4 regions of the Kitasatospora sp. NPDC058170 genome follow, and region 3 is predicted to be linked to each of the others. Evidence: riboswitches for the same ligand, from Rfam matches in the RefSeq annotation. Region 3 holds a riboswitch; each other region holds the start of a gene.

The links. Region 3 has a riboswitch for cobalamin ahead of ACFVVX_RS12155 (ribonucleoside-diphosphate reductase subunit alpha). Riboswitches for the same ligand answer to the same signal wherever they lie in the genome.
Region 1: it holds a riboswitch for cobalamin, as region 3 does, so the genes downstream of both, ACFVVX_RS07740 (CoA-acylating methylmalonate-semialdehyde dehydrogenase) here and ACFVVX_RS12155 (ribonucleoside-diphosphate reductase subunit alpha) in region 3, are expected to answer to the same signal.
Region 2: it holds a riboswitch for cobalamin, as region 3 does, so the genes downstream of both, ACFVVX_RS29550 (prenyltransferase/squalene oxidase repeat-containing protein) here and ACFVVX_RS12155 (ribonucleoside-diphosphate reductase subunit alpha) in region 3, are expected to answer to the same signal.
Region 4: it holds a riboswitch for cobalamin, as region 3 does, so the genes downstream of both, metE (5-methyltetrahydropteroyltriglutamate--homocysteine S-methyltransferase) here and ACFVVX_RS12155 (ribonucleoside-diphosphate reductase subunit alpha) in region 3, are expected to answer to the same signal.

The regions. Positions count from the first base shown of each region.
Region 1 covers NZ_JBHVUV010000005.1:807-8,823, forward strand. Annotated here, with positions in the region: gene ACFVVX_RS07715 (ABC transporter ATP-binding protein) at 1-711, opposite strand, end outside; gene ACFVVX_RS07720 (isochorismatase family protein) at 708-1,340, opposite strand; gene ACFVVX_RS07725 ((2,3-dihydroxybenzoyl)adenylate synthase) at 1,443-3,035, opposite strand; gene ACFVVX_RS07730 (isochorismate synthase) at 3,032-4,210, opposite strand; gene dhbA (2,3-dihydro-2,3-dihydroxybenzoate dehydrogenase) at 4,293-5,045, opposite strand; cobalamin riboswitch at 5,391-5,582, shown strand; gene ACFVVX_RS07740 (CoA-acylating methylmalonate-semialdehyde dehydrogenase) at 5,799-7,298, shown strand; gene ACFVVX_RS07745 (acyl-CoA dehydrogenase family protein) at 7,315-8,017, shown strand, end outside.
Region 2 covers NZ_JBHVUV010000030.1:35,838-43,854, reverse strand. Annotated here, with positions in the region: gene ACFVVX_RS29570 (ECF transporter S component) at 1-456, opposite strand, end outside; gene ACFVVX_RS29565 (ABC transporter ATP-binding protein) at 453-2,090, opposite strand; gene ACFVVX_RS29560 (CbiQ family ECF transporter T component) at 2,087-3,241, opposite strand; gene ACFVVX_RS29555 (hypothetical protein) at 3,312-4,535, opposite strand; gene ACFVVX_RS29550 (prenyltransferase/squalene oxidase repeat-containing protein) at 4,532-6,307, opposite strand; cobalamin riboswitch at 6,411-6,567, opposite strand; gene ACFVVX_RS29545 (carboxymuconolactone decarboxylase family protein) at 6,725-7,264, opposite strand; gene ACFVVX_RS29540 (rhodanese-like domain-containing protein) at 7,544-8,017, shown strand, end outside.
Region 3 covers NZ_JBHVUV010000009.1:17,705-25,721, forward strand. Annotated here, with positions in the region: gene ACFVVX_RS12135 (ArnT family glycosyltransferase) at 1-471, opposite strand, end outside; gene ACFVVX_RS12140 (glycoside hydrolase family 26 protein) at 471-1,568, opposite strand; gene ACFVVX_RS12145 (glycosyltransferase family 2 protein) at 1,565-3,082, opposite strand; gene ACFVVX_RS12150 (hypothetical protein) at 3,326-4,513, opposite strand; cobalamin riboswitch at 4,670-4,811, shown strand; gene ACFVVX_RS12155 (ribonucleoside-diphosphate reductase subunit alpha) at 4,996-7,392, shown strand; gene ACFVVX_RS12160 (ribonucleotide-diphosphate reductase subunit beta) at 7,392-8,017, shown strand, end outside.
Region 4 covers NZ_JBHVUV010000005.1:9,459-16,247, forward strand. Annotated here, with positions in the region: gene ACFVVX_RS07750 (enoyl-CoA hydratase/isomerase family protein) at 1-866, shown strand, start outside; gene mmsB (3-hydroxyisobutyrate dehydrogenase) at 863-1,750, shown strand; cobalamin riboswitch at 1,879-2,101, shown strand; gene metE (5-methyltetrahydropteroyltriglutamate--homocysteine S-methyltransferase) at 2,239-4,596, shown strand; gene ACFVVX_RS07765 (hypothetical protein) at 4,655-6,789, opposite strand, start outside.

The DNA.
Region 1 (8,017 bases), on a different contig from region 3:
GACCAGTTCGGCGGTGACGATCTCGGAGGGCACGCCCTCGGCGACCACCGCGCCGTCACGCATGGCGATCAGGTGGGTGGCGTAGCGGGTGGCCTGGTTGAGGTCGTGCAGGACGGCGACCAGGGTGCGGCCCTGCTCCTGGTGCAGGCGCGCGCACAGGTCGAGGACCTCGACCTGGTGGGCGATGTCCAGGAAGGTGGTCGGCTCGTCGAGGAGCAGCAGCGGGGTCTGCTGGGCGATCGCCATGGCGAGCCAGACGCGCTGGCGCTGGCCGCCGGAGAGCTCGTCCACGAAGCGGTCGGCGAGGGTGTCGACGTTGGTCGCCGCCATGGACTCGGCGACGATCCGCTCGTCCTCCTGGGACCACTGCCGGAACAGGCCCTGGTGCGGGTAGCGGCCCCGGGCGACCAGGTCGGCGACGGTGATGCCGTCGGGCGCCGTGGAGCTCTGCGGGAGCAGGCCGAGCCGGCGGGCCAGCTCCTTGGCGGGCAGCGCCCCGATCTGCTCGCCGTCCAGGAGCACCCGCCCCGCGGCGGGCTTCAGCAGCCGGGCGAACGCCCGCAGCAGGGTGGACTTCCCGCAGGCGTTGGGGCCCACGATCACCGTGAACGAGTCGTCCGGCACCGCCACCGACAGCTCGGTGGCGATGGCGCGGTCGCCGTAGCGCAGCGTCACCTTCTCGGTGAGCAGCCGCCCGCCGGTCGTGGTCACTTCCCCTCCAGGAGGTCGTCGGTGGTCAGGACGACGGCGCACTTCTCGGCGGCCCAGCGCAGCGCCTCGGCGTGCTTCTCGGCGGAGAAGTCGGCGACGGCGTCGCTCACCACGAAGGCCTGGACGTCGCGCATCCAGGCGTCGCAGGCGGTCATCAGGACGCCGATGTGGGCGTAGACGCCGACGATGACGAGCTGGTCGCGGCCGGCCTTGTCGAGCAGCTCGGCGAGGTCGGTGCGGGCGAACGCGCTGTACTTCCACTTGAGCAGCATGTGGTCCTGCGCCGCGGGCGCGACCACGTCCGGCACCGCCTGGGCCCGGGGGTCGTCGGGCAGGCCCGGGCCCCAGAAGTCCAGTTGGAGGCCGCGCTCCTCGGGGGTCTGGCCGCCGCGCTGGTGGGAGTAGACCACCGGCATGCCCAGGGCACGGGCGCGGTCGAGGATCCGGGCGGTGTTGGCCAGCGCCGGCTCCAGCGGGGGGCCCTCGGCCGGGAAGGCGCCCAGGAAGTAGTTCTGCAGGTCGTGGACGAGGACGACGGCCCGCGCCGGGTCGACCTGCCACGGCACCTTGCGGGGTGGGAGGTCCGCGGGGCCGGGCAGCTCGTAGGGGGCGATGGCGGGCAGTGCCATGCGGGGAGGCCTTTCTGGGCGGTCAGGGCTGGTGGCGCTGGTGGGGCTGGCTGGTGGCGCTGGTGGGGCGGGCCGGTGGTGACGGCAGGGCTGTCGGCGAGGCTAGCGGGAGCCGGTGCGGAGGTCCTTCTTGCTGACCTTGCCGACACCGGTGCTGGGGAAGTCGTCGACGAACTCGACACGGTCCGGGACCTTGTAGTCGGCGAGGCCGGCGGCGCGGACGAAGGCCTTCAGCACGGCGGGGCGGGGCCGCTCGGCACCGGGCCGGAGGATCACGTAGGCGCAGCTGCGCTCGCCCAGGTAGTCGTCCGGGACCGCGACGACCGACACGTCGTGCACCGCGGGGTGGGCGAGCAGGACGTTCTCGACCTCCTCGGCCGCGACCTTCTCGCCGCCCCGGTTGATCTGGTCCTTGGCGCGGCCCTCGACGACCAGGTGGCCGGTGGGCGTGCGGCGCACGAGGTCCCCGGTGCGGTAGAAGCCGTCGGGGGTGAAGGAGCGCGCGTTGTGCTCGGGCGCCCGCCAGTAGCCGCGGATGGTGTAGGGGCCGCGGGTCAGCAGGTGTCCCGTCGTCCCCTCGGGCACGTCGGCGTCCTCGTCGTCGACGATCCGGATCTCGTCGTCGGCCGAGATCGGGCGGCCCTGGGTGGTGAGGACGGTGTCCTCCGGGTCCTCGGGGCGGGTGTAGTTGACCAGGCCCTCGGCCATCCCGAACACCTGCTGGAGCCGGCAGCCGAGCGCCGGGCCGAGCCGGCGGGCGGCCTGCTCGCTGAGCTTGGCGCCGCCGACCTGGAGCAGTTCGAGGCTGGACAGGTCGTGGCCGGCGGCGGGGGCGCTCTGTGCCCAGACCAGGGCCAGCGGCGGGACGACGCCGGTGATCGTGACCCGCTCGCGGGCGATCAGCGGCAGCGCGGTGGCCGGGCTGGGCTCGCGGGCCAGCACGACGCGCCCGCCGGCGAACAGGGTGCCGAGCGTGCCCGGCGAGCTGAGCGCGAAGTTGTGGGCGGCGGGCAGCGCGCAGAGGTACACGCTGGCGGGCGACAGCTCGCAGATCACGGCCGACTCGCGGACGCTGTACAGGTAGTCGTCGTGGCTGCGGGGGATCAGCTTGGGCAGCCCGGTGCTGCCGCCGGACAGCTGGAGGAAGGCGAGGTCGCCGGCGGTCGGGGGGTCGGCCGGGGCGGTCGGGGCGTCGGCGCGCAGCTCGGCGAGCGGGGTGAAGCGCCCGGGGTCGCCGACCACGAAGACCTCGCCGAGGCCGGGCACCGCCGCGCACACCTCGGCGGCCAGTTCGCGGTGGTCGAAGCCCTCGTGGCGGTCGGCGACGAACAGCGCCCTGGCCTCGGCGAACTCGCAGAAGTAGGAGATCTCGGCCCGGCGGTGCGCCGGGAGGGCCATCACCGGGACCACGCCGGCCCGCAGCGCGCCGAAGAACACCTCGAAGAACTCGGCCACGTTGGGCAGTTGCAGCACGACGCGGTCGCCCCTGCGCAGCCCGCGGGAGAGCATCCCGGCGGCGAGCCGGTCGGCGCGGGCGTCCAGCTCGGCGTAGCTCCAGTGGCGGTCGCCGTCGGTGACGGCGATCCGCTCCGGGGTGGCGGCGGCGTGGCGGCGGACCATGGTGTCCAGCGTCTCGCCGGTCCAGTAGCCGGCCGCGCGGTAGCGGTCGGCGACCTCCGGGGGGTAGAGGCTCATTCGGCGTTCTCCAGTCCGACGGCGTGCAGGAAGGTCCGGAACTTCGCCGCCGTCTCGGCCAGTTCGTGCTCCGGGACGGAGGCGGCGACCACGCCGGCGCCGGCGAACAGCCGCAGCCGTTCGCCGTCGGCCTCGGCGCAGCGCAGGGTGACGACCCATTCGCCGTCGCCGGCGGCGTCGCCCCAGCCGACCACGCCGGTGTAGAGGCCGCGGTCGAAGGGCTCCAGGGTGCCGATCAGCTCCCGGGCCCGGTCGGTCGGGGTGCCGCAGACCGCCGGGGTGGGGTGCAGGGCCAGCGCGAGGTCCAGGGCGCTGGTGGCGGGGTCGCGCAGCGTCCCGGTGACGGTGGTGGACAGGTGCCACATGGCGGCCGTGCGGACGAGCGAGGGCTGCGCGGGGGCGACGAGGTCGTCGCAGTGCGGTGCGAGCGCCTGCCGGACGGCGTCGACCACGAAGGCGTGCTCGGCGAGGTCCTTGGGGGAGCGGGCGAGCTCCTCGGCCCGGCGCCGGTCCTCCACCGGGTCGGTGCTGCGGGCGGCGGACCCGGCCAGCGGGTTCGACACCACGCGGCCGCCCTGACGGGAGACCAGCAGCTCGGGGCTGGCGCCGACCAGGGTGGCGGTGCCGCCGGCCGGCACGGCGAAGGTGTAGCCGTGCGGGTCGCGGTCCAGCAGCCGGCCGAGCATGGCGGGGATGTCGGTGCCGCCGGGGGAGGTGAGCTCCAGCGTGCGGGCGAGGACGACCTTGGCGAGCTCCGGGTCCTGACCCATCAGCCGTACCGCCTCGGCGACCGCGTCCCGGTAGCCCCCGGGCGCGGGGACGGGACGCCTGGTCCACGCGGCCCGCGCCGCCCGGGCGGGGGCGGGGGCGGCGCGGGTGCCGCGGATCGGCTCGGCCCGCAGCACCCGCTCGGGGATGAACAGTTCGGCGGGGCGCCCGGGGGAGAAGGGGATCGCGCCGACCACGACCGGGTCGCGGCCCTCGGCCTGCGCCGCGGCCAGCAGCCGGCCGGCCTCGGCGGGGTCGGGGACGGACCGGTGCACGCCCTCGGCGAGCAGGGTCCGGGTCGGGCCGGTGAGGAAGGCCCGGTCGGCGGCCGGGCGGTAGGCGGCCAGCAGTGCGCTGCCGTCCAGCGGCGCCGCGACGGGGGACCGGGCCTCGGAAGCCGTGGTCATGGTGCTCCGTTCTGCCGGTGCCGGGGGCACCGGGGTGGTGGGACTCGAAGGGGCGGGCGCTTCCGGGCCGCCCGGGTCGGGGTCAGGCCCGCAGGGTGGCGCCGCCGTCGACGTAGAGGTCGTGCATGGTCACGTGCCGCGCGCGGTCGCCGGCCAGGAAGAGGACCGCCTCGGCGACGTCCTCGGGCGCGGCGATCCGGCCGAGCGGGATCCCCACCCGGTAGGTGGCCGGGTCGCCTTCGAGGACCCGGCGCTCGGCGTCGTCGTCGGTCCACAGCGCGCGCTGCATCGGGGTGTCGGTGGACCCGGGCGAGACCAGGTTGCAGCGCACCCCGGAGGCGGCCAGCTCCAGGCCCAGGCAGCGCATGAACATCGTGGTGGCCGCCTTGGAGGCCGCGTACGCGGCCATGTTCATCCGGGGGACGCCGGCGGCGTTGGACCCGACGGTGACGATGCTGCCCCGGCCGCGCTCGGCCATCCGGCGCCCGACGGAGCGGCAGGTGTGGAACACCCCGGTGGTGTTGACGGCGAAGGTGCGCTGCCAGTCCTCGTCGCTGGTGTCCAGGGCGGGTCCGGAGTGCAGCACGCCCGCGACGTTGACCAGGATGTCGAGCGGTCCGTGCTCCCGCTCCGCCTGCTCCACCAGCCGCTCGACGGCCCCGGCGTCCGTGACGTCGAGGCGGTGGACCGAGGGCCCGGAGGGTGACAGGTCGCTGCCCACGACGTGGGCCCCGCGGTCGGTCAGCAGGCGGGCGACGGCGGCCCCGATGCCCTGGGAGGCGCCGGTGACCAGGGCCGTCCGGCCCTTGAACTCATCGGTGGATATCGATGCCACGGGTCACCGCGCCGTCGTGGCGGCGGACTTGCCGGGGGCCCGGCCGGTGCGACGCGGTCTGGGGACGCGGCTGAGGGCGGGTGGCATGGACGTTCTCCCTGAGGTCGGAGCGCGGCGGCTGTCGGACAGGCTTGCGAGACAGTGAGGTAAGGTTAGCCTAACCGCATTGGCGGGCTCCAGCGGCCGCCCCGCCCCCTTCCCGGTCCTGTTGCCGCCCGGGCGCTGTGGCGGGCTGGGCGCCCGACATGACGTTAGCCTTGCCTAAGTGGCATGTCCGGCGGAGGGGTTCAGGCCGGGGAGCCCTTGCGCCTGGGGCTCGGTGGGGGCACGGCACCCTGGACTTACTAGGACGTCCAACTATATGGTCGTGAACCAAGGCCCGCAGTGCAGGGAAGCCGGTGTGAATCCGGCACGGTCCCGCCACTGTGACCGGGGAGCGCGTCACCGCAGTACCAGCCACTGGCAGCCAGCCGGGAAGGCCGGGTGGCGCGCGCTGATCCGGGAGTCAGGATACCGACTGCGGGTGTTCCGTGTTGTCCACGAGGATGGAGCAAACACGCATGGCACCGGTCTGTGTTCCTCCTGGCCCTGGTGATCCTGCGACGGCCGCGGCACACCCGTCACCCTGACGGTCTCCACCGCGCCAGGCAGAACCCGGCACCCCGTGACCCGCCCACCGCGGCGCGCGGCGCCGACCCCTGCCGTGCCCCAGCCCTCGGATCCTCCCGACATCCTGACGAGAGCAGGCTTGTGATGGTCCGTGAGCTCACCCACTTCATCGGCGGAAAGCACGTCACCGGCACCTCCGGGGTGTTCGGCGACGTGTACGACCCCAACACCGGCACCGTCCAGGCGCGCGTACCGCTCGCCGGCCGGGCCGAGACCGAGGCGGCGATCGCCGACGCCGAACAGGCCCAGACCGAGTGGGCCGCCTGGAACCCGCAACGCCGCGCCCGCGTGCTGCTGCGCTTCCTGCAGCTGGTCGAGGCCGAACGCGAGCCGCTGGCCCGGCTGCTGTCCGCCGAGCACGGGAAGACCGTCGCCGACGCCCACGGCGACCTCCAACGCGGCCTGGAGGTCGTCGAGTTCGCGGCCGGGGTGCCCCACCTGCTGAAGGGCGAGTACACCGACAGCGCGGGCACCGGCATCGACGTGTACTCGCTGCGCCAGCCGCTCGGCGTGGTCGCCGGCATCACCCCGTTCAACTTCCCCGCGATGATCCCGCTGTGGAAGGCCGCACCGGCCATCGCCTGCGGAAACGCCTTCATCCTCAAGCCCTCCGAGCGGGACCCCTCGGTGCCGCTGCGCCTCGCCGAGCTCTTCGTCGAGGCCGGTCTGCCGCCGGGCGTGCTGAACGTCGTCAACGGCGGCAAGGAGGCGGTCGACACGCTGCTCGACGACCCCCGGGTGGCGGCGCTGGGCTTCGTCGGCTCCTCCGACATCGCGCAGTACGTCTACGCCACCGCGGCCGCCCGCGGGAAGCGCGCGCAGTGCTTCGGCGGCGCCAAGAACCACATGATCGTGATGCCGGACGCCGACCTCGACCTGGCCGCCGACGCCCTGATCGGCGCGGGCTACGGCTCGGCCGGCGAGCGCTGCATGGCCATCTCCGTCGCGGTGCCGGTCGGGGAGGAGACCGCCGACGCCCTGGTGGCCAAGCTCACCGAGCGGATCGCCGCGCTCAGGGTCGGCGCCTCGCACGACGCCGAGGCCGACTTCGGCCCGCTGGTCGGCCGGGACGCCCTGGACCGGGTGCGCGGCTTCCTCGACGCCGGGGTCGAGGAGGGTGCCGAACTGGTCGTCGACGGCCGCGGGCTGACCGTGCCCGGGTACGAGGACGGCTACTTCCTCGGCGCCACCCTCTTCGACCGGGTCACCCCCGGGATGCGCATCTACCGGGAGGAGATCTTCGGCCCGGTGCTGTGCGTGGTCCGCGCGGCGGACTACGAGGAGGCGCTGCGGCTGCCCAGCGAGCACGAGTACGGCAACGGGGTGGCGATCTTCACCCGGGACGGCGACACCGCGCGGGACTTCACCCGCCGGGTCACCACCGGGATGATCGGCGTCAACGTGCCGATCCCCGTCCCGGTGGCCTACCACACCTTCGGCGGCTGGAAGCGCTCCGGGTTCGGCGACCTCAACCAGCACGGGCCCGACTCGATCCGCTTCTACACCCGGACCAAGACCGTCACCTCGCGCTGGCCCTCCGGGGTCAAGGAGGGCGCGAGCTTCACCATCCCGACGATGGGCTGAGGCCGCCGTGCACACCATGACGGAGGATCAGCGCGCCATCGCCGAGACCTGCCGGGGGTTCGCCCGCGAGCACCTCGCCCCGAACGCGGTGGAGTGGGACCAGAACAAGCACTTCCCGGTCGATGTGCTGCGCAAGGGCGCCGGACTCGGGCTCGGCGGCGTCTACGTCCGGGAGGACCAGGGCGGCTCGGCGCTCGGCCGGCAGGACGGGGTGCTGGTGTTCGAGGGGCTGGCCACCGGCTGCCCGTCCATCGCCGGGTACCTGTCGATCCACAACATGGTCGCCTGGATGATCGACCGCTACGGGAGCGACGACCAGCGCGCCCGGCTGCTGCCCGGCCTCTGCTCGATGGAGAGCCTGGCCAGCTACTGCCTGACCGAACCGGGCGCGGGCTCCGACGCCGCCGCGCTGACCACCCGGGCGGTGCGCGACGGCGACGGCTACGTCCTCGACGGCGTCAAGCAGTTCATCTCCGGAGCCGGCGCCGCGCAGGTGTACGTGGTGATGGCCCGCACCGGCGGCCCGGGGGCGTCCGGGATCTCCGCCTTCGTGGTCGAACGCGACGACCCGGGCGTCTCCTTCGGCCCCAACGAGAAGAAGATGGGCTGGAACGCGCAGCCGACCCGCCAGGTGCTGCTGGACGGCGTCCGGCTGCCGGCCGACCGCCTGCTCGGCGCCGAGGGGGAGGGCTTCCGGATCGCCATGACCGGCCTCAACG
Region 2 (8,017 bases), on a different contig from region 3:
CATCCCCACGAAGGCGCAGCCGAACATCTGGTACGGCATCCAGGGGCCGACACCGCCGGTCAGCAGCGCGGAGGCGAACAGCGAGGTGCAGCCCAGGGTGAACCCGAAGCCGGGACCGAAGACCCGGCCGGCCAGGACCAGGACGAAGAAGACCGTCTCCACCCCGGCGGTGCCCGCGCCGAGCGGCCGCAGCCCGGCGTTGACGGCCGAGAGCACACCGAGCATGGCGAGCGCCTTGGCGTCGATGCCGCCGGCCGAGATCTCCGCGATCACCACGGCGAGCACCAGCACCAGCAGGGCCCCGAAGATCAGCGGCGGGGCGTAGGAGGACCCGAACGTTCCCGGCGCGACCACGAACGGCCAGCAGAACGCGACCACGCCGATGAAGGCGGCGCACGCCACCACGATCCGCGCCCGGCCGGGGATCCGGACGGCGGCCGCCCGGACCGCCGTCACCGCGCACCCGCCGTCGCCCGGAGCGCCTCTTCCACCTGGCGCACGGTCAGACAGGGCAGCGGCGCGAGCACCTTGGCCGTCTGGGGGGCGAAGGTCGGCGAGGCCACGATCACCTCGGTGGTCGGGCCGTCGGCCACCACCTCGCCCTCGGCCATCACCACCACCCGGTCCGCCGCGGCGGCCACGAACTCCACGTCGTGGGTGGAGACCACGACGCTGCGCCCCTCCGCCGCGAGCTGGTCGACGATCCGGATCAGCGCCTCCTTCGCCCGGTAGTCCAGGCCCCTGGTCGGCTCGTCGAGCAGCACCACGCGGGGCGCGGCGGCGAGTTGGACGGCCAGCACCAGGGCGAGCTTCTGCCCTTCGGAGAGGTCGCGCGGGTGCGTCCCGCCCGCGATGCCGGGCGCCAGCCGGTCCAGGACCTCCCGCGCGGAGGGTCCGTCGGCGGTGGCCGACTCCCGGTCGGCCTGGGCGAGTTCCTCGGCGACGGACTCCAGGTAGAGCAGGTCGGTCGGGGTCTGCGGGACGAGGCCGACCAGGCGCCTCGCCTCGGCGGCGGAGAGCCGCTTGGGGTCGCTGCTCCGGCCCCCGGCGGTGACCCGGACGGTGCCGGCCTGTCGGGGGCCGGAGCCCTGCAGGGCCCAGAGCAGCGAGGACTTGCCGGAGCCGTTGCGGCCCATCAGCGCGGTGACCTGCCCGGACCTCAGCTCCAGGTCGACCTCCCGGACGGCGGCGACCGGCCCGTACCGGACGACCACCTTGCGGGCGGCGAGCACCTCCTCGCCCTCGCCCGGCGGGCGGCGCGGCGGCGGGAGGGGGTCGGCGGCGAGGCGCTCCCGCAGCGGGGCGGCGGCCCGGCGGGCGTCGCGCACGGAGAGCGGCAGCGGCTGCCAGCCGGCCAGCCGGCCGAGGTGCACGACCGGTGGCGCGATCGCCGTCCGGGCGAAGACCTCGGCGGGCGGGCCGTGCACGACGGTGCCGTCGCCGGGCAGGTAGGCGACCCGGTCGGCGTACTGGACGACGCGCTCCAGGCGGTGCTCGGCGAGCAGCACGGTGACGCCGAGGTCGTGCACCAGCCGGGTGATCGCGGCGAGCACCTCCTCGGCGGCGGTCGGGTCGAGGGCGGAGGTGGGTTCGTCCAGCACCAGGATCCGCGGGTGCGCCGTGAGCACCGAGCCGATGGCCACCCGCTGCTGCTGTCCGCCGGAGAGTTCGTGCAGGGCGCGGTGCCGCAGCTCGGCCAGGCCGAGCAGGTCCAGGGTCTCCTCCACCCGCTTGCGCATGACCTCCGGAGGGATCGCCAACTGCTCCATGGTGTAGGCGAGTTCCTCCTCCACCGTGTCGGTGGTGAAGCCGGCCAGCGGATCCTGGCCGACCACGCCCACGACATCGGCGAGTTCACGCGGCGGGTGGTCGGCGGTGTCCCGGCCGTCGACGGTGACGCTGCCGCGCAGGGTGCCGCCGGTGAAGTGCGGGACGAGGCCGTTCACGGCGCCGAGCAGAGTGGACTTGCCCGCGCCGGTCCGCCCGACCACCAGGCAGAGCTCGCCCTCGGGGACGTACAGGTCCACATCGCGCAGCACCGGTTCGGCGGCACCCTCGTACTGGACTGCGACGTGGTCGAAACGGATCACTTGGCCACCTCGGCGGGCGTGCGGTCGGGCGTGCGGTCGGACGGTCGGGCGGCGCCCGGGGCGGGCGCCGCGGTGCGCGCGGGGCCGCGCTCGGGCTGCGGGGCGATCAGGCCGGCGGCGCCCGCGAGCAGCACGGCGGCCGTCGGGACGGCCGGCAGCGGCGGCCAGACGAGCGGGTGGAGCGAGGGGTTGAGCTCGGTGGCGGAGTAGCCGACGGTGGCGAACAGCACCACGGCGGCGATCACCCCGCAGGCCGCGACGCCCCACTCGGCGGCCCGCCACGGGTCGGGCCGGTAGCCGGTGCGGCTCACCCGGCGGCCGCCCAGCACCAGGCCGGCGCAGCAGAGTGCCGCGCCGCCCGCCAGGGCGGGCAGGCCGAGCAGGGCGGGCGCGGTGCCGTCGAGCAGGCCGTACACGCCCGCGCAGAGCCCGGCCATGCCGGCCAGCATCAGCGCTCCGGTGGCCCGGCGGGAGCGCCGGGTCGCGGTGCCCGAGCGGCCGTAGCCGCGCGAGTCCATCGCCGCGGCGAGCCGCAGCGAGCGTTCCAGCGCGTCCTCCAGCACGGGGACCACGATGCCGCGCATCGCCCGCACCCCCGACCGGCCTCCGGCACGCAACCGCCGGGCCCGGGCGACCCGTTGGACGCTCTGGACGAGCTGCGGAGCGACGCTGACCGCGACCGTCACGGCGACGCCCAGCTCGTACAGGGCGCCCGGCAGCACCCGCAGCGCCCGCTTCGGGTTGGCCAGGGTGTTGGCCGCGCCGATGCAGCAGAGCAGGCAGGCCAGGCGCAGCCCGTCGAAGGCCGCCGAGAGGGTGGCCTCCAGCGAGACCGGTCCGCCGATCTCGATCCCCGCGTACCAGGCGGGCGTCGGGAGGTGCGGGAGGGAGAACAGCAGGTGGTCCTGCGGGGTGATGCCGGTGGCGAAGACGCAGCGGAACACCACCCGGATCGCCACCACGGCCAAGGCCAGCCACAGGTAGTAGCGGAAGCCGCGCGCCCAGGGGGCCTCGGTGCGGCGGGCGGTGACCACGTAGCCGAGCACGGCGAGGACGGTCAGCAGGATCAGCGGGTTGGTGGTGCGGCCCGCGGCGGTGGCGAGGGCCAGCGCCCAGATCCACCAGGCCAGCGGGTGCAGGGTACGCGGCACCCGGCGGCACCCGGAGACGGGCTCCGGGGGCCGGGCGGTGCGCTCGGCGGGGCGGGGGGTCGGCACAGGATCAGTCCGCCTGCCGGCGGCGGCGCCGGGCGGCCAGCAGCGTGGCGAGGCCGAGCCCGAGGACGATCGCCACGGCGACCAGGCCGGGCGCGATCGAACCCGTGTCGTGCGGCGCGTCGGCGACCGGTTCGGCGTCCACCACCCGGGAGGTGCCGGAGGGCGACGGGGTGGCCGTGGGAGGGGTGGTCTCCGGGGTGGCGGCCGGGGTGTCGGTGGGTGTCACGGCGGCGGCCGGGTCCGCGGTGGGCGCGGGCGGCTGCTCGGGCGACGGGTCGGCGGGCGGGGGCTCGGTGGCCGTGGTCTCCGGGGCCGCGCCGGTGGCGGGCGGCGGCGTGGTCCGGGCGGCGGTGGAGGGTGCGGGCTTGCGCCCCGTGCCGCCGGAGCCGGCTCCCCCGGTGGCGGAGCCTCCTCCGCCGGCGGCGGCACCGCTGCCCGCCGTGCCGCCGCCGGTCGAACCACCGGCGGCCGTTCCCTGACCGGCTCCGGTTGCGCCGGCGGAACCGGAGCCGGTCGTGCCGGCCGTGCCGGTCGAACCCGCCGAGCCGGTGGAGCCGGTCGTGCCCGTGGAGCCGGTCGAACCGGAGGTCCCGGTCGTGCCGGAGGTACCTGCGGAGCCGGTCGAACCGGAGGAACCGGTCGTGCCGGCCGTCCCGGTCCCTCCCGTGCCCTCGCCCACCGGCTCGGCGTTGAGCGCCCGGACGGTGTCGGGCGAGTACGCCGGACGCCCCTCGGTGCCCTCGATGTTGGTCGCGCCGAAGATCCACAGGTCGACGCTGCCCGGCTTCGGGTGGTAGCTCATCGCGCCGAGCTGGCTGTACGACCAGGTGTTCTCACCCGGGTCGGCGTGCCAGTAGGACCAGTACGCCGTCGCGGGCGGCGTCAGCACGCACTTCTCCTGCTCGGGCGGCGGGAACTGCTTGCCGCCCTGGTAGCCGCTGTAGCCGATCCGGCAGATGAACGCCGGGCCGTCGTGCCCGGTGCCGGCGGTCCGCCAGCCGCCCTGGTTGAGCAGGGTGTACCCGGTGGTCGGGGTGGTGCCGCAGGAGCGCAGCAGCGGGCCGCCCCACTTGGCGAGGTCCACCGCGAGCACCACCCCGGAACTCGTGGTGCAGCGGCCGAGGGGCAGCGGGTCCGCCGCCGCCGGGCCGGCCAGGCCGAGCGCGGCGGCGAGCAGGGTCAGCACGGCCACAACTCCGGCCGGCCGGTTGAGCGTCGAACGGTTCACCGGTGCCTCCCAGCGGACGAACGGGTACGGCGGGCGTAGGCGACGGCGGCGCCGCCGGCCAGCAGCAGGGCCAGGGCCGTGAGGGCGATCGGCTCCACCTCGGTGCCGGTGCTCGCGAGACCGGAGCCGGACGGCACGGGCACGTCGAGGCGGACCGGGACCGCGGGGTACGCGGTGGAGTCGCCGGGGCCCGGGCGGTTGTCGGTCCGGCCGGGGGCGGGGGCGCCGCCGGCGGGCGGGGCGGACTCGGGAGGCGTGCCGGTCGGGATGGTGCCGGTCGGCGTGGCGGTCCCGGTCCCGGTCGGCGAGGCGGTCGCACTCGGGGACGCCGTCGCGGTCGGGGACGTGGTCGCGGTGGGCGAGGCTGTCGCGGTCGGGGACGTGGTCGCGGTGGGCGAGGCGGTCGCGGTCGGGGACGTCGTCGCGGTCGGCGAGGCGGTCGCCGTCGGGGAGCCGGTGGCCGTCGGCGAAGTGGTCGCCGTGGGGGACGCCGTCGGCGAGGGCGAACCGGTCGGCTGCGTCCCGCCCAGTGGGCGGCTCAGCGTCCCGAAGGAGGTCCCGACCGTCCCGCCCAGCGCCTGGGTGGAGGCCCGGACGTCCGAGCCCTGCTGTCCCCCGGCCGCGACGTTGAAGCCGCCGTCCGCGTTCTGCTGCCCGGTCAGGAAGTCCCGGGCCCGGGCGATCGCCGCGCCGTACGAGGCGGCCCGCAGGCTCAGGCCCTGGACGGCGAGGGCGGCGGAGTTGGTGGAGTCCCCGGCCGCACCGGGGAAGCCGCCGTCGGCCAGCTGCCGGCCGGCGATCCAGGCCGCCGCCCGGTCCACCGCCTGCTGCGCCGCGGGGTCGTCGGTGAGCAGCGCGAGGGCCATCGCGGCCATCGCGGTGCTGTCCACGTCCGAGTCCCCGGTGGCGGGGATCAGGCTGGGCCAGGAGCCGTCCGGGTGCTGAAGGCCCTTCAGGTAGCCGACCGGGCCGGCGGCCGCCGCGGTGTCCCCGGCCCGCAGCTGCGCCATGATGCCGAGCGCCTGGGAGAACACCGAGGTGGCGTAGGTGTAGTTGCCCGCCGCCGCGCAGGAGGTGTCGGGCGCGGGGCTGGGTGCGGCGCAGACCGTCTTCGCCAGTGCGGCGATCAGGTCCTGCCCGCCGAAGCGGTGCGGGTCCCGGCCGACGACCTCGGCCAGCAGCGCCTCCTTGCCGATCGAGCCGCCGCCCGCGTACTCGGAGCCGATCCCCGTCCAGTCGTCCGCGGTGCGGCCGCTGCCGTCGGTGCCGCGCCCGTCGAGGAAGTCGGCGATCCGGCGCAGCGCGGGGTCGTCGGTGCCGGTGGCGGCGAGGGCGAAGGCCGCGTCGATGGTGAGGCCGAAGTCGGCGAAGCCGGAGTCGGGGAAGGCCTCGTAGTAGTGGCCGTCGAGCAGCCTGGCCGGGGCGGTGAGGTAGCCGGAGCCCTTGGCGAGGTCGGGCGTCCGGCCGCCGGGCTGCGGGGTGGTGACGTCGTGGGCGAGGGTGGCGGTGCTGAACCCGGCGTTGTGCAGCAGGTTCATCCCGGTGGGCGGGTGGGCGTCGCAGCCGCCCACGATGCCGCCGCCCCAGGGCCCGAAGTCGACGGCCACGACGGCGCCGGAGGTCGCGGTGCACTCGTCCATCGGGTCGGCGGCGGCGGAGCCGGAGTAGCCGAACAGGACGGCGCTGCCCGCCGCCACGGCGAACGCGGTGGCCGCGGCGAGGGACAGGGTGCGGCGGTCTCTGCCGCTCGTACGGGTGCTGCGGACCTTCACCGGACACTCCCCAGTCGGTCGACGCGGGGCCGTGCGCAGCGAACGGCGTGCCCGTACCGGGGCAGCCGTCACCATCGCACCGCAGTCCGCGACGGCGCTCGTGTTGCTCGAAAACCCCCGGCGCAGGCATTCCGGCTCGCCCGTGCCCCTCTCGGGGACCAGGCCTACGGTTGCGGGTCAGCGCCGGATTCGGACCGGCTTCCCCTGCTGCCGAGGAGGAAAAAACGCTTCATCAGACCACGGCGCACAATCCGTGGTCAACGTGTCGCCCGGCCGCACACCGCCGAGTTCACCGACCCGGACAGCGGCCCCCCGAACGCCAACACCCGTGGCCGACACGGCACGACGGCCCTCGCGCAGTGGATCGCGCGAGGACCGTCGTGCGGCGTCAGGTGCGGTACCCGGTGGCGCCGCCGGTCAGCGCGGGCTGCCGTAGCCGCGCTCGACGATCCGCACGGCTCCCTCGGTGTAGTAACTCCGGTCCGCCGGAAGCTCGGTGGCGAGACAGTCGACGTAGCGGTTGTACATACAGAAGGCCGCCGCGATCAGGACGGTGTCGTGGATCTCCCCGTCGCCCGCCCCCTCCGCGCGCGCCGCCTTGACGGCCGCCTCCGAGACCGGGCCGACCTGCGCCTGCACCTCGGCCGCGATCCGCAGCAGCGCCCGCAACTGCGGTGACACCGGCGCGGTTTCGAGGTCCGTCTTCACTGCCGTCACCACGTCGAGGCCGCCGTCGAGCTGGGCGGCCGCGAAGGCCCCGTGCGACTCGGAGCAGAACCGCGTCCCGTTGAGCTCCGACACGTACGAGGCGATCAGCTCCCGCTCACCGCGCGGCAGCGGGGACGGGCCGCGCAGCAGCGCTTCGGCCAGCTGGTTCAGCGGCGCGGCCGTATCCGGGCGCTCCACCATCAGACCACTGATACCGGGCAGGTCGTTCCCGATCCTGATGTGCGGCACTATGCGTTCCCTCCGGGCGGTTCGGCTGTGGACCGCCCCATGCTCCCGGCCCCCGGACAGCCGGACCATCTTCCGGATTGCTGAATACCGGCGGCGGGCGAACGGCCCGCAGGACGGCCCCGGCCGGCCGCCGACGAGCGCGGGCCCTTCCGTCGGCACGAGCGTGAACCGGTCCGTGTGGCGACCGTCGCACCCTCCCAAAAATACCCCCCCAGGTATTTCTGTTACGGTGGATCCAGATACCCCGGGGGGTAACTGCGCGACGAGGGAGAGTGTGCCGTGTTCTTTGCCGACATCCTGGAGACCGAAGGCCTGGGCAACCGGAGCCATCTCGCGGGCGGGCCCCGGACCGCGGTGGTGGTGGATCCGCCGCGGGACATCGACCGGGTGATCGCCGCGGCGGCCCGGCGCGGGGTGCGGATCGCGGCGGTCGCCGAGACGCACGTCCACAACGACTACGTCAGCGGCGGTCTGGAGCTGGCCCGGGTGACCGGCGCCCGCTACCTGGTGCCCGCCGGGGCGTCGGTGGCGTACGAGCGGGTCGCGGTCGCCGACGGCGACGTCGAGGAGATCGACGAGGGCCTGGTGCTGCGGGCCGTGGCCACTCCGGGGCACACCCCGCACCACACCTCCTACGTACTGGAGCACGAAGGGCACGCCGTCGCCGCGTTCACCGGCGGGTCCCTGCTGATCGGAAGCGTGGGCCGGCCGGACCTGGTCGAGCCGCGCCTGACCGAGGAGCTGGCGCGCGCA
Region 3 (8,017 bases):
CGCCCGGCGGCGGCCGCGGCGCGGCCCGGGCAGCGCCTGTGCGGGCTCGGCCGGTCCCTCCTCGGCGGGGGCGGCGGGTACCGGCTGCTCCTGCTCGGCCCCCGGCGCCCGGCGGCGCCCGCGGCGCGGCCCGGGCTGCTCGGCGTCGCCGTCGAGCGGCGCCTCGTGCGGCAGGGCCTCGTGCGAACGGGCCTCCCGCGGGCGGGCCTCGTGCGAACGGGCCGGCTGCGGGCGGGGGCTCTCGAACCAGGACCCTCCGGTGTCGGGGATCCGGACCGGCCCGTCCTCGACGGGCAGCGGCTCGCCGTGCGCCGCCTCGGCGGGCGACTGCCCGGCGGACGGCGGCTCGGCGGCCGGCGGCCCGGCGGGCGGGGCCTCGACGGACGGGCCGTCGGCGCGGCGGCCGTCGGCGGCCTCCGGTCTCGGGCCGGGGACCCGGCGGCGGGTGCGGTGCGCAGGGGAGGACGTCATCAGGGGCTCTTCACATCGAAGCTGTAGCGGCCGTCGGAGACCGCCTGCTTGAAGGCGGTCTGGGACTGCTGATCGCTCTCGATCCGCCAGTCGACCTCCTTGTTGAGGTTGAACCAGATGAAGCCCAGGCAGTCGGGGCGCTTCAGCACGTTGGCGGCGAGGTTGAAGATGTCGGCCGGTTTGCGGGCGCCGGGTTCGGAGCCGGTCTCGGCGATGATCCAGGGCTTGCCGGTGAAGGTGCGGATCTGGGTGAGGGTGGGCGTGTACAGGGTGTCGAAGGTGCCCGCTTCGAGGTGCGTGTAGTACGCCACGATCCCCACCCAGTCGACGTAGGTGTCACCGGGGTAGTACTGCTTGAGCGTCACCGTCGGCACCGGGTTGATGCTGTTCGGGCTCCACACCCAGATCACCTGGCCGACGCCGAGCTGGGTGAACACGTCGTGCAGGTGCTGGTAGGCGGCGACGAAGTCGGCGGCGGTGGTGGTCTTGGTGCCCCAGTCGTACCAGGTGCCGTTGAACTCGTGGGCGAAGCTGATCGCCACCGGGATGTTGGTGTTGCGCACGGCGGCCGCGTACCGCTTGACGTAGTCGTCGTGCTTGCCCGCCGCGATGTCCGCCAGCGGCGTCTTGTACGGCTCCCAGGCGATGAACGGCATCGCCCCGGCCGCCCAGGCGTTGGTCACGCCCTTGACGTCGTACTCGTCGCCCCAGCCGGAGTAGTACTCGACGATGTTCGGCCGCTTGCCGGCCTTCGTCGCGAACTCGTCCACGCCGGTCATCGACTGCGGGGCGCCGTCCACGGCCACCCCGATGTACTTCTTCGCCGGCTTGAGCAGCGGCCGGACGTCGTACGGCAGGTTGGCGGGCGCCGCCGTGGTCGGCGCGGGGGCCGTGCCGGAGGCGGCCGGCGACGCCCCGGCGGTGGCCGTGCCGGAGGCGGTCGGGGCCGGGGCCGGAGCGGCGGCCACCGGGCCGAGCGGCTTCTCGCCGAGCAGGTCGCAGGCCGCCAGCGGCAACAGCAGCAGGGCCGCCGCGAGCGCGCGGACCAGCCCGGAGCGGGCCCGGCTGCCCGGTCCGGAGGTGGTGTGGAGCGTCATGCCACTGCGTCCTGGGATCGGGGCTGGATGAGGATGCGGCCGACGGTCACCGCGTAGAACAGGCCTGAGGAGAGGACCAGGGCGAAGTCCAGCGGGTACATGGTGAACATCCGGTAGACCGCCGCGACCACCCAGACCAGCGCGGAGCCCGCGCCCCAGACGATGATGCCGGTCCAGAACCGCCGCTGGCGGTTCTTCGCCTTGCTCGAACCGGTCGGCTGCCAGCCGCGCTCGCGCCCGCGGACGAGGTCCCAGACCGCGAAGAAGTGCGCCCAGCCGTACATCATCCGGCCGGCCCAGGCCTCCAGGCGGTACGGCGCCCGGTGCCAGAGCGGGAAGATCAGGGTCGCGTACACCAGGCTGGGGATGACGAGCGTCAGGTGCTCGACCCTGAGCAGGTCGGGCCGCCAGAGCAGCAGCATGATCGGCAGCATCGGCAGCGCGAAGGTCAGCAGCGCGGTGTGGATGTAGTACAGGAACCCGGAGATGTAGCAGAGCCGGGTGGTGAAGTCGAGCTTGGTCTGCCAGAACTTCCGGCTGGTCATCAGCGACATCGAGCCCATGCACCAGCGGTACTGCTGGTTCTGGAAGGCCCCCGCGTTGTCCGGGCAGACACCGGTGGACAGCGCCACCGGTACGTACTGCAGGTCCCAGCCGAGGGCGCGCAGGTCGAAGCCGGTGTGGACGTCCTCGGAGTGGGCTATCAGCGTGGTGCCGCCGTTCTCCTCCAGCGCCGCCCGCCGGTAGACCGCGCAGCTGCCGACGCAGATCGCGCCGTCGTTGCGCTGCCGGGCGACCTGGACCGAGCGGTAGAACAGCTCCTGGATCGCCCCGGCGCCGCGCTCGATCCAGTTCTGCGAGTCCAGCACCCGGAAGAACTGGGGCGTCTGCACGATGGCGAGCCTGCTGTCCCGCTCCAGGTACGGCAGGACCTCGTGCAGCAGGTCGTGGCGGGGCGCGAAGTCGGCGTCGAGGATCAGGATGAACTCGCCGTCCGAGCGCCCGAAGCCGTAGTGCAGGTTGCCGGCCTTCTTGAACCAGCCCCGGTTCTCCCGGACGCCGTACCGGAAGCCGAAGTCGGCGGCCATCGCCTCGACCTCGGGGTTCGCCGCGTCGTCCAGGACGAACGGCATCACCAGGCCCGGGTAGTGCTCGGCCATCTTCCGCACGTACGTCCAGGTGTTGTGCAGCACCTCGATCGGCTCGCCGCAGACCGGCAGGAAGACGTCCACGGTCGGGAGCTCGTCGGGCTTCCACTGCCGGACCAGCCGGCGGTGCTCCTTGATGTCGAAGTTCGGCGTGAAACTGTTCACGCGCAGCGACACCAGGTAGTAGACGACCGTGAAGAACAGGAACGGCACGCAGAGCCAGAACCACGACCCCACGGAGTACAGCTGACCCTGGCTGACCACCAGGCAGGCGAAGCTGACCACCGAGCAGAGGGTCAGCACCCACTGGTGCCTGATGGTGTAGCTGTACTTCTCCTGCGAAGTGGGCGGGGCCGGCAGCAGCATCGACGGGACGGGCTCGCCCGGGCTGCCGCGTCTGCGGCCTGCCGCTCTGCGCCGTCTGCTGGCCGCATTGACGGCAGCGCTCACCGCGCGGTACCTCCTGCTCGCTGATTCCCCGTTTCGGGGGCGCTTTGGGGCAGGCCGGTGCCTCCCCCCGAAGGCGGTCATCCTATCGGACAGCCATCTGCCGTCCGCACCGGGACGGTTGGCCGCCGGACGGTCCGCCGGCGGCCTCCTCCGGCAGGCTCAGCCGGTGTGTCCGGCGCGGCCCAGCAGGACCGCCTTGGTGCGGTCCGCGAGCGAGGTGCCGGCGGTCGAGGCCACCGGGTCGCCCTGGTCCGGGGTCTGCTTGAGCGAGCCCGCCACGGTGAAGTAGCCGAAGCGGCCGATCGCGGCGTGCGTCTCCGTGCAGCCCGACTTGTCGGTCACGCAGAACATGGCCACGCCGGGGCCGGCCAGACCCTGGATCAGGCCGGCGTGACGGCCGAGCGCGCGGTCCGCGCCCGCCTTGTTGTCGAAGACCGCGACGCCGACCGTCACCGCGCTGTCGCCGCTGACGTACGTCGCGCGGACCAGCGAGCGGCAGGTGTCGTCGCCGAGGGCGAGGCCGAGGCCGCCGGTGGTCGCCTTGGAGCACGGGGACGTCGCCCCGGTCACCTTGCGGGTCCACACCTTGCCGTCGACGGTGCGGGTCTGGTCCGGGAACAGCGTCGCGGCGTCGACCGGGAGCTTGTCGGTGGCGGCGTCCGAGATGACGGCCAGCGCCTGCTCGGTGGGCACCCCGGCCGGGGTGGAGCTGGCGGCCGGCTTGGGGTCGCCGCCCTTGCCGTCGCCGTTGATCCACACGCCGGCCGCGACCACACCGCCGACCACGACGGCGGCCAGCGCCGCCGCGCCGATCCACAGGCGCTTGCGCTTGCGGGACTCGTTCGCGTGGCGGTCCGCCATCGCGCCCCAGTCCGGCTCGGCGGCGGACTGCGGCGCGGCGGCCTGCGGCCACTGGTTGTACGGGGGCGGCCCGCCGGGGCCCTGCGGCTGCGCCGGAGGCATCGGCAGCGTCTGGGCCAGCGGCTGCGGCTGCGGCTGCGCCGGAGGTATCGGCACGGTCTGGGCCAACGGGTGCGACTGCGGCTGCGGCTGCGCCGGGGGCATCGGCACCGTCTGGGCCGACGGCGGGTAGCCGCCCGGACCGGTCGGCACGTGCGGCGGCGCCGGCGGCGGGGCCTGCGGCGGCACCCCGGCCCCCGGCTGCGCGTACGGGGTCGCGGGCGGTCCGAAGCCACCGGGCGGCGGCGGCACCGGCCCACCCTGCTGCTGCGGCGGCACGGGCGGCTGACCCGGCGGCACCTGACCCGGCGTTTCCGGCTGCTGACCCGGCACCGGCTGCGCCGGCTGACGCGTCCACTCCGCCGGTACGCCCGTTCCCTCGCTCATGTGCCGAGATCGTAGGGCATGACCCCGACGGCCGGTCGTCCGGTAACCAATCCGTTCCCAAAACCGGCCGTCCGCCGGACACCCCGGGCGCCGCACCCGCACCCGCCGTCATCGTCCCGACACGCGGCGCCGCACAACATGTGGTGTCGCATCGAGCGGACACCACTAGATGTATGCTCGATCCTGCTGTCGACGCAGGGGAACCCGGTGCGAGTCCGGGACTGCCCCGCAGCGGTGTGCGGGCGGCTCCCCTGAGAGCCCGCGAGTCCGAGTACCTGCCGACGGCGTGCCACGGCCTCCCCGCAGAGGCCCTGCAGCACGTGCAGTACTTCCGGGCCTCGCGGGCGGGCCGGGGATGCCACCGTCGCGCGACGCCACCAGGCGTTCGCGCCGTGCTCCCCTGCCCCGGTCGGCCCGGTTGCCGGATCCACCGCCGATCGCCGCCAGGAGAGAGCGCCTTGACCACCGCTGCCTCAGCCACCCTGCCCGCCCAGGGTTCCCCCGCCGAACCGACGGTTTCCGACCCCGGTGGTTCGCTGCTCCGGCTACTGACCGACCGCAGCGTCGATCTCCCCCAGGTGGACCCCGGCCATGTCGCCGCCGCCGCGCTCCGCGGCCGCCACGCCGGCTCGGACTTCGCCGAGCTGCGCGGGCTGGCCGTGGAGGCCGCCGCGTCGATGATCGCCGAGGACCCGCAGTACTCGAAGCTGGCCGCCCGCCTGCTCGCCCTGGAGATCGTCGACGAGGCCGTCAGCCAGGGCTCGGTCTCGTTCTCCGCCTCGATCGCCGTCGGCCACGCCGAGGGCCTGATCGGCGACACCACCGCCGCCTTCGTGGCCAAGCACGCCGCCGCCCTGAACGCGCTGATCGACCCGAGCGGCGACGACCGCTTCGAGTACTTCGGCCTGCGCACCGTGCAGAGCCGCTACCTGCTGCGCCACCCGATCACCCGCAAGGTCGTCGAGACCCCGCAGCACTTCCTGCTCCGCGTCGCCAGCGGCCTGGCGGTCGGCGACAGCGAGCAGTCGGTGCGCGAGGTGGCCGAGCTGTACCGCCTGATGAGCCGGCTGGAGTACCTGACCTCCTCGCCGACCCTCTTCAACTCCGGCACCCGGCACCCGCAGATGTCGAGCTGCTACCTGCTCGACTCGCCGCTGGACAACCTGGACTCGATCTACTCGCGCTACGCCCAGATCGCCCGCCTCTCCAAGCACGCCGGCGGCATCGGCCTGTCCTACTCGCGGATCCGCTCGCGCGGCTCGCTGATCCGGGGCACCAACGGCAAGTCGAACGGCATCGTCCCGTTCCTGCGCACCCTCGACTCCTCGGTCGCCGCCGTCAACCAGGGCGGCCGCCGCAAGGGCGCGGCCTGTGTCTACCTGGAGACCTGGCACGCGGACATCGAGGAGTTCCTGGAGCTGCGCGACAACACCGGCGAGGAGGCGCGCCGCACCCACAACCTCAACCTGGCGCACTGGATCCCGGACGAGTTCATGCGCCGGGTGAACGCCAACGCCGACTGGTCGCTGTTCTCCCCCGCCGACGTGCCCGAGCTGGTCGACCTGTGGGGCGTCGAGTTCGACGAGGCGTACCTGAAGGCCGAGCAGGCCGGCAAGGCCGTCCGCACCATCCCCGCGCAGACCCTGTACGCCCGGATGATGCGCACCCTGGCGCAGACCGGCAACGGCTGGATGACCTTCAAGGACGCCTCCAACCGCGCCGCCAACCAGACCGCGCTGCCCGGCCGCACGGTGCACTCCTCCAACCTGTGCACCGAGATCCTGGAGGTCACGGACGACTCCGAGACCGCCGTCTGCAACCTCGGCTCGGTCAACCTCGGCGCCCACGTCGCCGCCGGCGCCACCGCCGGGGACCTGCTGAACGCGATGGACTGGGACCGGCTGGACTCGACCGTCCGCACCGCCGTCACCTTCCTCGACCGCGTGGTGGACATCAACTTCTACCCGACCCCCGAGGCCGGCGCCTCCAACTCGCGCTGGCGCCCGGTGGGCCTCGGCGTGATGGGCCTGCAGGACGTCTTCTTCCAGCTCCGCCTGGACTTCGACTCCGCCGAGGCCAAGCAGCTCTCCACCCTGATCGCCGAGCGCATCATGCTCACCGCCTACGAGCGCTCCGCCGACCTGGCCGAGCAGCTGGGCCGGCACGAGGCGTACGGCGAGACCCGCGCCGCCCGCGGCGAGCTGCACATCGACCACTTCCCGAGCGCCGCTCCCGAGTGGGCCGACCGCTGGACCGCCCTGCGCGCCCGGATCGCCACCACCGGCCTGCGCAACTCCCTGCTGCTGGCCATCGCGCCGACCGCCACCATCGCCTCGATCGCCGGCGTGTACGAGTGCATCGAGCCCCAGGTCTCCAACCTGTTCAAGCGCGAGACCCTCTCCGGCGAGTTCCTCCAGGTCAACCCGTACCTGGTGCGCGAGCTCAAGGAGCTCGGCGTCTGGGACCAGCAGACCCGGGACGCGCTGCGCGACGCCAACGGCTCCGTCCAGGAGCTCACCTGGCTGCCCGCCGGCGTCCGCTCGCTGTACCGCACGGCCTGGGAGCTGCCCCAGCGCGCGCTGATCGACCTGGCCGCCGCCCGGATGCCGTACATCGACCAGAGCCAGTCGCTGAACCTCTTCATGGCCGCGCCCACCATCGGCAAGCTCAGCTCGATGTACGCGTACGCCTGGAAGGTCGGTCTGAAGACCACCTACTACCTGCGCTCGCGCCCGGCGACCCGGATCGCCCAGGCCGCCTCCGGCACGGCGCGCGCGGCCGCCCCCGTGCCGGTGGCGTCCCCGACCCTCACCCCGGAGGAGGAGGCCGCGCTGGCCTGCTCCCTGGAGAACCCCGAGTCCTGCGAGGCCTGCCAGTAATGTCCGTCGACCGCGAGAAGATGCTGCTCGACCCCGGGTTCGAGCTGACCCTTCGCCCGATGCGCTACCCGTCGTTCTACGACCGCTACCGCGACGCGATCAAGAACACCTGGACCGTCGAGGAGGTGGACCTGCACTCCGACGTCGCCGACCTCGCCAAGCTGAGCGAGGGCGAGCGGCACATGATCGGCCGGCTGGTCGCCTTCTTCGCCACCGGCGACTCGATCGTCTCCAACAACGTGGTGCTGAGCCTCTACAAGCACATCAACTCCCCCGAGGCCCGGCTCTACCTGTCCCGGCAGCTGTTCGAGGAGGCCGTGCACGTCCAGTTCTACCTGACGCTGCTCGACACCTACCTGCCCGACCCCGAGGACCGCAACGCGGCCTTCGCCGCGGTGGAGAACATCCCCTCCATCCACCAGAAGGCCCAGTTCTGCTTCAAGTACATGAACGCGGTCGACCACATCGACTCGCTGCAGACCAAGGACGACCGCCGCGCGTTCCTCCTGAACCTGATCTGCTTCGCGGCCTGCGTCGAGGGCCTGTTCTTCTACGGCGCCTTCGCGTACGTGTACTGGTTCCGCAGCCGCGGCCTGCTGCACGGCCTGGCCACCGGCACCAACTG
Region 4 (6,789 bases), on a different contig from region 3:
ACATCGTCGCCATCCACCGCGCCGCCACCGGCGGCGACCCGGCCGCGGTCGAGGACTTCTGGCGCGACGAGTACCGGCTCAACGCCCGGATCGCCCGGTACCCCAAGCCCTTCGTGGCCGTGATGAACGGCATCGTGATGGGCGGCGGGGTCGGCGTCTCGGCCCACGGCAGCGCCCGGATCGTCACCGAGACCACCAGGGTGGCGATGCCGGAGGCGGGCATCGGGTTCGTGCCGGACGTCGGGGGCACCTACCTGCTCGCGCTGGCCCCCGGCGAGCTGGGCACCCACCTCGCCCTGACCGCCGGCTCGGCGGGCCCCGGCGACGCCCTGCTCTGCGGCCTCGCCGACCACTTCGTGCCCGCCGAGCGGCTGCCCGCCCTGCTCGACGACCTCGCCGAACTCCCCGTCCACGACGCCCTCGCCCGGCACGTCGCACTCCCGCCGCCGGGCCCGCTGGCCCGGCAGCGGGACTGGATCGACGCCTGCTACGCGGCCGGCACCGTCGAGGAGATCCTCGACCGGCTGGCCGACAGCGGCGAACCCGAGGCGAAGAAGGCCGCCGACCGGATCGCCGCCAACTCCCCGGTCGCGGTGAAGGCCACCCTCGCCGCCCTGCGCCGGGCCCGCGAACTGGGCCCGCTGGAGGCCGTCCTGGACCAGGAGTACCGGACCTCCTGCGCCGCACTCGCCACCCCCGACCTCGCCGAGGGCATCCGGGCCCAGGTGATCGACAAGGACCGCACACCGCGGTGGAACCCGGCGACGCTGGACGCCGTCACCCCCGGCGCGGTCGCCCGCTACTTCGCCCCCCTCGGAGCGCGCGAGCTCGGCCTCGCCGCCACCACACCCCTGGAGCGCTGGTGACCCACGCCGTCGGATTCATCGGACTCGGCAACATGGGCGGCCCGATGGCCGCCAACCTGGTCAGGGCCGGCCACCGCGTCAGCGGCTTCGACCTCGCCCCGGAGGCGCTGCGGCAGGCCGCCGACGCCGGGGTCCGCCCCGCGGCTTCGGCGGCCGACGCCGTGGCCGGCGCGGACCTGGTGGTCACCATGCTGCCGGCCGGCCGGCACGTCCTGGCCGCCTACGCGGACCTGCTGCCCGCCGCCCGCCCCGGCACGCTCTTCGTCGACTGCTCCACCATCGACGTCGCGGACGCCCGGGCCGCCCACGGCCTCGCGCTGGCGGCCGGGCACCGGGCGGTGGACGCCCCGGTGTCCGGCGGTGTGCCCGGCGCGACCGCCGCGAGCCTCACCTTCATGGTGGGCGCGGCCGACGGGGACTTCGCGGACGTCGAACCGGTGCTGGCGGCGATGGGCCGCCGGATCGTGCACTGCGGCTCCTCCGGCGCCGGACAGGCCGCGAAGATCTGCAACAACATGATCCTCGGCATCTCGATGATCGCCGTCAGCGAGGCCTTCGTCCTCGGCGAGAGCCTCGGGCTGAGCCACCAGGCGCTGTTCGACGTCGCCTCCACCGCCTCCGGCCAGTGCTGGGCGCTCACCACCAACTGCCCCGTCCCCGGCCCGGTGCCCGCCAGCCCCGCCAACCGGGACTACCTGCCCGGGTTCGCCGCCGCCCTGATGGCCAAGGACCTCGGACTGGCCGCCGACGCCGCGAAGGCCGCCGGCGTACCCGCGGAACTCGGCGTGCGGGCCGCCGAGTTGTTCGCGGACTTCGCCGCCGGTCAGGGGCGCGGACTGGACTTCTCGGCCATCGTCACCACCCTCGGAGGCGCCAGGGGGTAGCCGCCCGCAGGACGGCGCCCGGGGCGGGCCCGGCACCTCGCCGTGCCGCGGCCCGTCCCGCTCCCGCCCGCTCCCGTGCGGCCATCCGGAATCCGGACCGGTCGTGACGGGCGGGCCCCGCGGGCCCTAGGGTGGGCGGTGCAGTCGGTTCGCCGTGTCCTCCAGCCACGGCGTCGTAAGAGGGAACCCGGTGGGAATCCGGGACTGCCCCGCAGCGGTGAGTGGGAACGACCGCCGTCACATGCACTGGGCCCCAACGGGGGCCTGGGAAGCGACGGCCAGTAGGTGTCCGCCTGACTCAGGCGGACGTGCCGACGAGTCCGAAGACCTGCCACTGCCCGTGTGCACCCCGCACGCGGAGATCTCGGTGACCTCGTGGGCGGGTCGGCGGAGCGGGCGGGCACATCCTGGTGTCGCGCACCCACTGTCGTACCTTCACGTCCTCGTGCTCTCCCGGGATCGCAGCGCGACTCGCGAAGGAGAGTTCCGTGTCATCGAGTTCCACCACCCCGCAGGCCGCCACCGCGCAGCCCGGCACCACCCCGCAGGCCAACTCCCCGCAGGCCACCGTCCACGGCTATCCGCGGCAGGGCCCGAACCGGGAGCTGAAGAAGGCGATCGAGGGGTACTGGAAGGGCGCGGTCACGGCCGAGGCCCTGCAGACCACCGCCGCGCAGCTGCGCCGCGACACCTGGCAGCGGCTCGCCGAGGCCGGTATCCAGGAAGTCCCCACCGGCGACTTCTCGCTCTACGACCACGTGCTGGACACCACGGTCGCCGTCGGTGCGATCCCGGCCCGCCACCGGGCGGCCGTCGACGCCGACCCGCTGGACGGCTACTTCGCCATGGCGCGCGGCACCCAGGACGTCGCGCCGCTGGAGATGACCAAGTGGTTCGACACCAACTACCACTACCTGGTACCCGAGTTGGGCCCCGCGACCACCTTCGCCGCCAACCCGGCCAAGGCGGTCGGCGAGCTCGCCGAGGCCCTGAGCCTCGGCCACACGGCGCGCCCGGTCCTGGTCGGCCCGGTCACCTACCTGCTGCTCGCCAAGCCCGCCCCGGGCGTCGCCGAGGACTTCCAGCCGATCACCCTGCTGGACCGGCTGCTGCCCGTCTACGCCGAACTCCTCGCGGACCTGCGCGCGGCCGGCGCCGAGTGGGTCCAGCTGGACGAGCCTGCGCTGGTCCAGGACCGCACCCCGGCCGAACTGAACGCCGCCGCCCGCGCCTACCGGGACCTCGGCGCGCTGACCGACCGGCCCAAGCTGCTGGTCGCGACCTACTTCGACCGCCTCGGCGAGGCCCTCCCGGTGCTCGCCAAGGCCCCGATCGACGGCCTCGCGCTGGACTTCACCGGCGCGGCCTCGGCCAACCTCGACGACCTCGCCGCCGCCGGCGGACTGCCGGGCAAGCGCCTGGTCGCCGGGGTGGTCGACGGCCGCAACATCTGGATCAACGACCTGGAGAAGTCGCTGGGCACCCTGGCGACCCTCCTCGGCCTCGCCGACCGGGTCGACGTCGCGCCGTCCGCCTCGCTGCTGCACGTCCCGCTCGACGCCGACCTGGAGCGCGAGCTCGACCCGCAGATCGCCCGCTGGCTCGCCTTCGCCCGCCAGAAGGCCGCCGAGACGGCGCTGCTCGCCCGCGGGCTGCGCGACGGCACCGGTGCGATCACCGCCGAACTCGCCGCCAACCGCGCAGACCTGGCCTCCCGGTCGACCTCGCCGATCACCCGGGACCCGGCCGTCCGCGCCCGGGTCGCCGCCGTCACCGAGGCCGACGCCCGCCGGGCCCAGGCCTATCCGCAGCGCGCCGAGGCCCAGCGCGCCCGGCTCGGCCTGCCCCTGCTGCCGACCACCACCATCGGCTCCTTCCCGCAGACCGCGGAGCTTCGCGTCGCCCGCGCCGACCTCACGGCCGGCCGCATCGGCGCGGCCGCCTACCGGGAGCGCATCGAGGCCGAGGTCCGCGAGGTGATCGCCTACCAGGAGAAGGCCGGCCTCGACGTCCTCGTCCACGGCGAGCCCGAACGCAACGACATGGTCCAGTACTTCGCCGAACAGCTCACCGGCTACCTGGCCACCCGGCACGGCTGGGTGCAGTCCTACGGCACCCGCTACGTCCGCCCGCCGGTGCTGGCCGGGGACATCTCCCGCCCGCACCCGATGACCGTCGACTGGTTCCGCTACGCCCAGGACCTCACGGACCGCCCGGTGAAGGGCATGCTCACCGGCCCGGTCACCATGCTCGCCTGGTCCTTCGTCCGCGACGACCAGCCGCTCGGCGACACCGCCCGCCAGGTGGCCCTCGCGCTGCGCGACGAGGTCGCCGACCTGGAGGCCGCGGGCGCCGCGGTGGTGCAGGTCGACGAACCCGCCCTGCGGGAGACCCTGCCGCTGCGCGCCGCCGGCCGACCGGCCTATCTGGACTGGGCCACCGAGTCGTTCCGGCTCTCGACCGCCGGGGTCCGCGCCGACACCCAGATCCACACCCACATGTGCTATGCCGAGTTCGGTGACATCCTGCGCGCCATCGAGGACCTCGACGCCGACGTGATCTCGCTGGAGGCCACCCGCTCACACATGCAGGTCGCCCGGGAGCTGGCCGGTGCCGGGTACCCGCGCGAGGTCGGACCGGGCGTCTGGGACATCCACTCGCCGCGGGTGCCGAGCACGGAGGAGGCGGTCGAGCTGCTGCGCGCCGGGCTCGCGGCGATCCCCGCCGAGCGGCTCTGGGTCAACCCCGACTGCGGTCTGAAGACCCGCGGCTGGAGCGAGACCCGCGCCTCGCTGGAGAGCCTGGTCGCGGCCGCCCGGCTGGTCCGCACCGAACTGGAGGGCTGAGGCCCGCACCGGGGCGGGTGCGCGCACCACAGCCGCGCACCCGCCCCGGCGGCCCTGCTCAGTGGCGGGCGACGCCGGGGGTGAGCTGGAAGCGCTTCGGGCGGGCCGGGGTGCGGCGCTCCTCGGCGGTGAGGAGGTCCCGGCGGGCCAGCCAGGCGAGCAGGCGCAGTCGGGCGTGCTGGTCCCGGCGGTCCGGGATCCCGCTCTCGGCGCGCTGCGGGGTGGCGGGGAGGCCGTCCTCGCGGAGCAGGACCCTGGTCGGCCGGCCGTCCTCGGCGGGCATCACCTCGAGGACGGAGAACTGCGACCCGGGCGGGAACACCACCTCGTGCTCGCCGTCCTCGGCGAAGACCGAGGTCCTGCGGCCGGTCACGGACCACACCGCGAACTCGACCGGCGTACCCAACTCGACGTCGTGGGCAGGGAGTCCGATGACCGGCGCGGGCTCGGACAGCAGCGCCCCCGGGACGTAGTGCCGCAGCTCGGACTCGCCCGCGTCTGCGCCGAGCAGCACGGCGCCGTGGTGGCTCGGGAGCCTGCGCAGGCCGGAGCCGAGGCAGGCCAGGTAGGAGGCCACCGGGCCGGGGTCGGACCGGCGTGCCGCGGCGACCAGCTCCGCGCGGGTGACCGGGATGCCGGTGTCGACGTGGTGCAGGTAGACCGCCGCCAGGTCGCTCTTGAGGTCCTCGCGCGCGCTGGAGCGCAGGGCCGGGAGGCGCATGGCGACCTGGTCGGCGTGGCTCGCGCAGCGCTGGAAGTGACTGCCCAGCAGGGTGTTGAACGCGGCGCGCTGGGCGGCGATGCCCGGTTGGGCGGGCGCGGTGGCGGCTGTCCCGGAGGTCAGCGGCCGGGCCTGCACGGGGTGTTCGGCCGGGGGCTCGGTCGGCTGTTGGGCGGGGGGCTCGACCGGGGGCTCGGCGGGCTGTCCGTCCGGCTGCTCGGCAGGCTGCTTGTGCAGGGGGTCGACGGCGGGCGGCGCCAGGACGACCGGTGCCAGGACGACCGGTTCCAGGATGACCGGTTCCAGGACGGCCGTTTCGTCGAGGGCCGATTCGGGGGCGGGCGGTTCGGGGGCAGCCGATTCGGGGGCGGGCGGCACGGGGGCAGCCGATTCGGGGGCGGGCGGCACGGGGGCGGCCGGCTCGGACGAGCTCGTGGCGGTGGCGCTCGGCCGGACGGGTTCGTCCGGCACCCCGACAACCCGGCCGAAGGTCACGGCCCCGGAGCTCGGCACGCCGTTGACCATCAGGGCCGGCTCGGCCGCCTCCGGCTGGGCGAGCGCGTCCAGCAGCCTGCCCAGGCCCGCCAGAACCTCCGGGGGCACCGGCTGCCGACCCGCGCCGACCAGCAGCCGCGGCCGCGCCGGGTCCGGTTCCAGCAGCCGGGGCTCCCGGTCGATCCCGGGGTCGGTCGGACGCAGCCACAGCCCGGCGGGCACGGCCTCCAGCCACCACCCCGGTACGTCGGTCTCGAAGAGTGCCGGTCCGCACGGCGTCAGGTCGGTCGGCGCGTCACGCCAGGCGGAGGCGAACAGGCGGCGCAGCTCGGCGGAGGCGGTCAGCTCGGTCAGCCACGGCTCCCAGGTCGCGTTGCCGTCGGCGTCCAGGAGACGGGACGAGTACCCGCCGGCGGTGCGCATCGGCAGGCCGACGGCCACCCGGACGTCACGCTTCAGTGCGACCGCGAGTTCGGCGGCCAGCCTGCTGAGCGCGCGGACGGTCGACCACGGTGCGCTGAGCAGCAGTTCACCCTGGTCGGAGGGGATCAGCCGGCGGACGGTGGCGGCCAGCCGCGCGGCGGGCGGCAACGGGCCGCCGGGGTGGCCGACGACCACGACGAAGGTGCCCTCGGCGGCGCCGGCCTGGTTCAGCGAGGTGGGCCGGGTGGCCCCGGCGGAGCCGCTCCTGAGCCAGAAGCCGTTCGGCAGCGCGCTGAGCAGCAGGCCGTCGGGGCCGGGCACCTCGGCGGCGGGCTCGGCGGGCTCGGCGGGCTCTGCCGGTACGGCGGGTATGGCCGGTACAGCGGGTGCAACCGGTACGGCGGGTATGGCCGGTACAGCGGGTACAGCCGGTACGGCGGCGGGCACGGCCTTGGGCACCGGCACCGGTTCGGTGTTGGCCACCGCGGCGGTCGCCGGAGCACCCGCCTGGGCCGACGGCGGCCAGACCGGGCCGAGGCCCCGGACCGCCCCGG